DNA from 2 places in the Paenibacillus sp. NPDC057934 genome. Region 2 is predicted to be linked to the other one. Evidence: a T-box and tRNA genes for the amino acid it is inferred to sense, from the RefSeq annotation. Region 2 holds a T-box; the other holds one or more tRNA genes.
What was found. The T-box of region 2 lies ahead of ACFVRY_RS19170 (arginine--tRNA ligase). A T-box ahead of a tRNA ligase gene usually reads a tRNA of that ligase, here a tRNA-Arg.
Positions count from the first base shown of each region.

Region 1: it has a tRNA-Arg gene. The T-box ahead of ACFVRY_RS19170 (arginine--tRNA ligase) is inferred to sense a tRNA for this amino acid. The anticodon was not compared.

Region 1 covers NZ_JBHVPB010000007.1:438,780-442,179, forward strand. Annotated here, with positions in the region: gene ACFVRY_RS18685 (MFS transporter) at 1-767, shown strand, start outside; gene ACFVRY_RS18690 (MDR/zinc-dependent alcohol dehydrogenase-like family protein) at 1,180-1,632, shown strand; tRNA gene ACFVRY_RS18695 (tRNA-Leu) at 1,762-1,840, opposite strand; tRNA gene ACFVRY_RS18700 (tRNA-Arg) at 1,859-1,935, opposite strand; tRNA gene ACFVRY_RS18705 (tRNA-Gly) at 1,940-2,014, opposite strand; tRNA gene ACFVRY_RS18710 (tRNA-Lys) at 2,051-2,123, opposite strand; tRNA gene ACFVRY_RS18715 (tRNA-Asp) at 2,166-2,243, opposite strand; tRNA gene ACFVRY_RS18720 (tRNA-Met) at 2,268-2,344, opposite strand; tRNA gene ACFVRY_RS18725 (tRNA-Val) at 2,387-2,462, opposite strand; tRNA gene ACFVRY_RS18730 (tRNA-Glu) at 2,520-2,594, opposite strand; rRNA gene rrf (5S ribosomal RNA) at 3,279-3,395, opposite strand.
Region 2 covers NZ_JBHVPB010000008.1:103,650-107,049, forward strand. Annotated here, with positions in the region: gene ACFVRY_RS19165 (exosporium glycoprotein BclB-related protein) at 1-1,082, opposite strand, end outside; T-box leader at 1,313-1,534, shown strand; gene ACFVRY_RS19170 (arginine--tRNA ligase) at 1,580-3,400, shown strand, end outside.

The DNA.
Region 1 (3,400 bases), on a different contig from region 2:
TGTTAATCATTACTATCGGCTCACTGTCACTCGGGCTCGACAAAGGTCCTGATTGGGGGTGGGGCAATGTCTACACCTGGGGTAGCTTTATCGTATTTGCAGTGGCTCTACTGTGGTTCATTCTACAATCTCGTCGGCATCCCTTTCCGATTATTGAGTTTTCCTTATTTCGCAGCAGACCTTTCACCAGGTCCAGCATAGGTGTCGCTCTGATTAATGCGGCATTTGCGCTTGAGCTGTTATCTGTCATTATGTACCTGCAAAATGTGTGGAACTGGTCTACACTGGCTACTGGTCTTGCTCTTACCCTTGGTCCTTGTTTAGTATGGCCTTCTGCCACACTTGCTCAACGTCTTTCGAGGCACATTCAGATCAATAGAATCGCAGCAATCGGCAACCTGTTGATCGGTGCAGGACCGCTGTTGTTTATCTTGTTCGCGCAGGCCACACCGAACTACTGGCTACAAATTTTGCCGGGGTGGCTGGTAATAGGTATTGGCTATGGATTCGCTTTACCTATTATGATCTCTTCAGCTACCTCTGACCTGCCCCGGGAGCAGGCATCGACCGGCAGCGCAGTGGTGAACATGTCTCGGCAGATTGGTTCTGTTCTCGGAACAACACTGCTGGTCATCGCCCTGAGTACCTCATCAGCACCCGTCCTTGGGACTTTCCGTAATGGATGGTGGATCGCCGTCGTTCTCTCCCTGTGGGGGGCGGTCGCCGCACTGGGCATTTTGCCCAAGGTGGAAAAACCGCAGATATAGTGCAAGCATTTTGATAGAATATTGAATGTACAAAAAAACCGTTCCTTTCGTAAATGGTTGAGTATTCCTCCATTTGCTAAGAAACGGTTTCTTTTTTATAAAAGAACTCATTTACGATCCAAGAAGCCGAAGCACCGAAAGCACAACCTTGGGAAGCTATCGTACAGGTAAAAGCATTCTCACTTAATTGCGGCGAGGTTAGCTTAGCGATTAAGCGTCAGGATAACAGCAGACCCCGCTGGGACTTTTACGGCATATTGCTGCAAGAAGCAATTAACGGCATTGGGCCTAAAAAGGAGGTCACGTAGTAGATTTATTGCTTACAAAGGGAGCATAGGCAAAACAAATAGCGGTTCCCGCCGTCACTCTAACTGAAATTCCCGACGAGCTTATCTTTGAACAAGCCGCTACATTGCCTGTCGCTGATCTGTCAGCTCTATACGCTCTACGCAAAGGGGATTGCTGCTCCAGCAAACAAGTGCTGATCACAGGTTCAACCGGGGGCGTCGAATCATTCGCTAATCAATTGGCCGCCTTGTCGCGTGCCTATTCGATTGAAGTTGCCCGTTCCGAATCAAAGACAGAGCAAGTTAGAACTTTTGGGGCAAATGAAATTCTTGTCGAGGATGACATAACAAAAGCTATTTCCGCTAATGGACCTTACGACTTCATCATTGATTCTGTTGGCGGTGATACGCTCGCCGCTTTATTCCCTCAGTTAATTCCCCAAGGTATTTGCGTTCCACTGGGGCATTTTTCATCGGAAACTACAACTTTGAATATTCTCGGCTTGGGTGAGATTGACGCAGTCGCACATCAATTGATAGAACGCCAATTTACAGGCAAAGCAGTACTTACGATCTAGAGTTACCAACCAGCTGAAGCCATTATAGCGTACAGTTCGTAGGTTTCTTTTGCACATGATATTCCTGGAGTTTACACTTATAAATAAAAGAGTACATTAGATATAATATCTAATGTACTCTTTACTTGATACCGGTGAGAGGACTCGAACCTCCACGGTTTCCCTCTCGATTTTGAGTCGAGCGCGTCTGCCATTCCGCCACACCGGCATATTCAATTTTAAAAAATGGCGCGCCCTGAGAGATTCGAACTCCCGGCCTTTTGATTCGTAGTCAAACGCTCTATCCAGCTGAGCTAAGGGCGCAAATTGGAGCGGACGACGGGAATCGAACCCGCGACCCTCGCCTTGGCAAGGCGATGCTCTACCGCTGAGCCACGTCCGCAAACAGTAATTTTCATTCGGCACACTTTAAATAAAGTGAGCCATGAAGGACTCGAACCTTCGACACCCTGATTAAAAGTCAGGTGCTCTACCAACTGAGCTAATGGCTCATACTTGCAAAATACAACTTCTCAACTTTAAAGCAGAAAAGATGGCGGAACCGACGGGATTCGAACCCGCGATCTCCTGCGTGACAGGCAGGCATGTTAGGCCAACTACACCACGGTTCCAGGAATATTTGCATGAATGAAAATTGGTTGCGGGGGCAGGATTTGAACCTGCGGCCTTCGGGTTATGAGCCCGACGAGCTACCGGGCTGCTCCACCCCGCGTCATTAAAAAGTATTAACTTGTTTCCTAAAAGCAAAGTTGCATGGTGGAGGCTGAGGGGATCGAACCCCCGACCCTCTGCTTGTAAGGCAGATGCTCTCCCAGCTGAGCTAAGCCTCCATGTGATAAGCAACTTTTATACTATATCACAATCATTTAGATTATGCAAGTTTTTTTTGGTGACCCGTAGGGGATTCGAACCCCTGTTACCTCCGTGAAAGGGAGGTGTCTTAACCCCTTGACCAACGGGCCATATCATCATTCGCTGTTGTGACAACAAAAAATATCTTATCATACATTTTATATTATAGCAACAACTTTTTCAAAAAATATTTAATATAGCGTTTTAAGCAATAATACATGAGCCAAGACTGCGTTCTAAATACTGCAAGAACACCTCAGATCTGTCGTTGGATCTCCCTGTGATTACGCTTAGCAATCGGTGTAATGCCCCCTTACAAGCTCATAGCCGCTTATAGAGCTTCTATTAAGTCATATGCCACATGATACCGTGATATCGGCATAGCGCTCACTAATGCTCTATGAACATGCTGGACAGGTCAGGAGGGGTTCTCCTCCCCCTCTAACGCAATCGCTGTAACAAGATCTCTAGGGTAAGGAAGTAAACAATATAACATGCTGCTGTCCATCTGTTTTTCAAAATCTCATGAGAGTACTCCAGACTTAGCAAGGCTTTGTTAGCAATAATCGTGCCTACACATCCAGAGGCAAAATATAATAGCACAGAATAATTAAACCTGCACCAAATCGTTGATCCCGAAGGTCACTTTTGGGGTATTAATCATGTGCTATTTAAGGGTATTCTACGTTTCCCTTGACCATAAACCCAGAAATCTAAATTTATCTTGAGAACAAGTCTCTAATTACTTTGAAATAAATAAAAGACCACTGTTGAAAATTCAACAGTGGTCTAGTGCTTGGCGGCGTCCTACTCTCCCAGGACCCTTCGGTCCAAGTACCATCGGCGCTGGAGGGCTTAACGGTCGTGTTCGGGATGGGTACGCGTGGAACCCCTCCGCCATCGCCACCAAACGGGC
Region 2 (3,400 bases):
CCTGTTACTCCAGCTGCTCCAGTTGCACCTGTCGCTCCTGTGTCACCTGTTGCTCCTGTTGCTCCCGTCGCTCCTGTTGCACCAGTTGCTCCAGTTCCACCAGTTGCTCCGGTCACTCCTGCTGCTCCGGTTGCTCCCGTAGCACCAGTCACTCCAGCCGCTCCTGTTGCTCCCGTCGCTCCTGTGTCACCTGTCGCTCCCGTCGCTCCTGTTGCACCTGTTGCTCCAGTTCCACCAGTTGCTCCTGTTGCTCCTGTTGCACCCGTCGCTCCTGTGTCACCTGTTGCTCCTGTTGCTCCTGTTGCTCCAGTTGCTCCGGTCACTCCTGCTGCTCCGGTTGCTCCCGTCGCTCCTGTTCCACCTGTTGCTCCAGTTCCACCAGTTGCTCCAGTTGCTCCGGTCACTCCTGCTGCTCCGGTTGCTCCCGTCGCTCCAGTCACTCCAGCCGCTCCTGTTGCACCCGTCGCTCCTGTGTCACCTGTTGCTCCAGTTGCTCCAGTTGCTCCAGTTCCACCAGTTGCTCCAGTACCACCTGTCGCTCCAGTACCACCTGTCGCTCCAGTACCGCCCGTCGCTCCAGTACCACCCGTCGCTCCTGGGGCCCCTTGTGCTCCCGTTGCACCTGTTGCTCCCGGAGCTCCTTGTGCTCCCGTTGCTCCAGTAGCGCCAGTTGCACCTGGCGCACCCGTAGCACCAGTTTCACCGGTTATACTAAATGGCTCTCTCAATAATTCAGAGGAGACAAGTCGGTGGGCGGTTACCAGTTGCCCTTCAGCATCAATACCCCATACAGAGATTTGAATAGGATCGTCGTCCGGTGGATCAATCGGTGTTTCAAAAAGAAATTCGAAGCCATCAAAATCGGCAAAATATTCTCTGGTGATCACCTGATTGGGCGCTACAGTCAGTAGCTCAAGAACATATTCCGTTCTTACACCATTCAGATAATACCCGAAAATCTCAACCGAAGAGACGGTAGTAGAACTGCGGTTATCGATTTTAACAATAACGTGTTGAGTCGGTCTTACCCCACTCACCGGCGATACCGCATTCTCTATCGGCCCTGTTGACAAAAAAGTCATTTCTCCAACTCCTTTTATAATAGATTTAGAAGCTGCGACACTATCATTATCACTAGCATTTATGAATCAGTGCCTCGATATAGTAATATTCGAGATTGTTACGGTCGGTGTGGACGGACATAACAATGTATTCAGATATAGAGAAAGATTTAATTTCCGAGCCGTTTGCAAGAAAAGGGAAATGACTATTGCATTCTTGGGGAAATTGGGTATACTTAGAAAAATTAATAAGACAATCGATGATCGGGAGAGTAATTATGGTATTCCAGCCCTCAGCGAGCCGGGAAAGTGAAAGCCGGTGGCGGAACTGATAATGAAGCGCACCCGTGAGATGGACTTCTGAACCTAACAGTAGGAAGTCCCGGCAGAAGGCCGTTAACCTGTGAGGTGGCTGGACCGAAGGTCCGGCAACAAGAGTGGTACCGCGAGCGCTAACAGCCCTCGTCTCTTTTTTAGAGACGAGGGCTGTTTTTTTATATCTAAAAGGAGGAGTTTTCATGTTAAGCAGCCTTATCAAAGAAAGCCTGGATCAAAGTGTACATAGTGTATGCACTAAGCTGGGTGTAGTATACTCCAGTGGTCCCATCCCAATCCAACAGCCTACCAGTTTAGAGCATGGCGATTATTCCACCAGCATCGCCATGCAGTTAGCCAAGACTTTGCGCAAGGCGCCTATGGTCATTGCCGAACTTATTGCAGCAGAACTTGAACAGCAGGGTAGCGGCTCAGGTCTGTTCAGCAAAGTGGAGGTTGCCGCTCCCGGTTTTATTAATCTGTCGATTCATTGGTCGGAATGGGCGAAGCGTTCGTTCGACCTGCCGGTGTCAATAGGGGAGAAAGTCGTTGTCGAGCATACTTCCATTAATCCTAATAAGGCCGCACATATCGGCCATCTCCGCAACTCCTGTATCGGGGATACCTTAGTCCGCATACTGAAAAGAACAGGGAAACAGGTCGAAGTCCATAACTATGTGGATGATCTTGGTAACCAACTTGCCGATACAGTGGTGGGATTACAGAACATTCCGCTGGAAGGTGATTATGTCCGTTTCGGGGATTATTGCTGGGATGTTTATTCTCAAGTGAACAAAGCGTATGCGCTTGAGCCTGAGATGATAGCAAAACGATCAGACACCCTGCATGCCTTGGAAGAAGGTCGGGGAAATACAGCCTGGCTCGGTAATCTCGTCGCCGAGCGTATCGTACGGGAGCATGTAGAAGAGATGAAAGGTTTTGGCATTGATTATGATCTGCTCGTCTGGGAAAGCAGCATTGTCAGAGAAGGTTTCTGGGCGGCTGCATTTGACCGGCTGTCACAAACTCCGACTTTCGTTCAAGAAACAGAAGGCAAGCTTGCCGGATGTTGGGTGTTGAAGCAGAACAACGGAGAGACGCCAGCGGGAGGCGCGGAGAGTGACGAATACCACCAGGACAAAGTACTGGTGCGCTCCAATGGAATCTTGACCTATACCGCCAAAGATATTGCCTATCATCTGTGGAAATTCGGATTGCTCGAAAAAGACTTTTCCTACAGTCAATTTTCCGCTGGTTTATGGACGACGGGCATGACTGGCCCTACCCTGCCTTATGGCAAAGCAGATGCTGTCATCAATGTTATTGATAAACGGCAGGAATATCCACAACAGATGGTGAAGCAGGCGCTGCAGGTGCTCGGCTACAACGAGCAGGCCGATAAGCTGCATCATGTAAGCTATGGCGTAGTTTCACTAAGCCCGGCTTCCGCAGCCGAACTGGGCATTGATGTCTCTGGTGGCAAAGGTTCTTATGCCATGTCGGGCCGTCAAGGAATTGGTGTGAAGGTTGCAGACCTGATCACTTTGATGGAGAGTACTATTGAAGAAAGCCGTTCCGATAAAAGCGGATTATCCAGCCGTATCATTGCTCATGCCGCCATCCGGTATTACCTGCTGCGCTTCAACCTTGGCACCGAAATTGTCTTCGACTTCAAGCAGGCTACTGAAATCTCCGGTAATACCGGCGTCTATCTGATGTATACCTTTGCCCGTGCAGGAAGTGTACTTAGCAAAGCTGAAGCGGCTGGGATGCTGCCGGAACCGGGAGTTCCATTCCCGAGCACACCAGAAGCTGCGGAAGCAGCATTACTGAGACATCTGAGCGCTTGGATGGATACTCTCCAAGAGGCTGGACAGGGTCTCGCGCCGAACCTGATCTGTACCTATGCCCACACCTTGGCTACCCTATTCAATAACTTTTACTCGCTCTGCCCCATCCTTAAGGGAGAAGCAGACAGCATGAGATTTCGGGTCTGGCTGACTGGCAAGTTCCAGACCACGCTG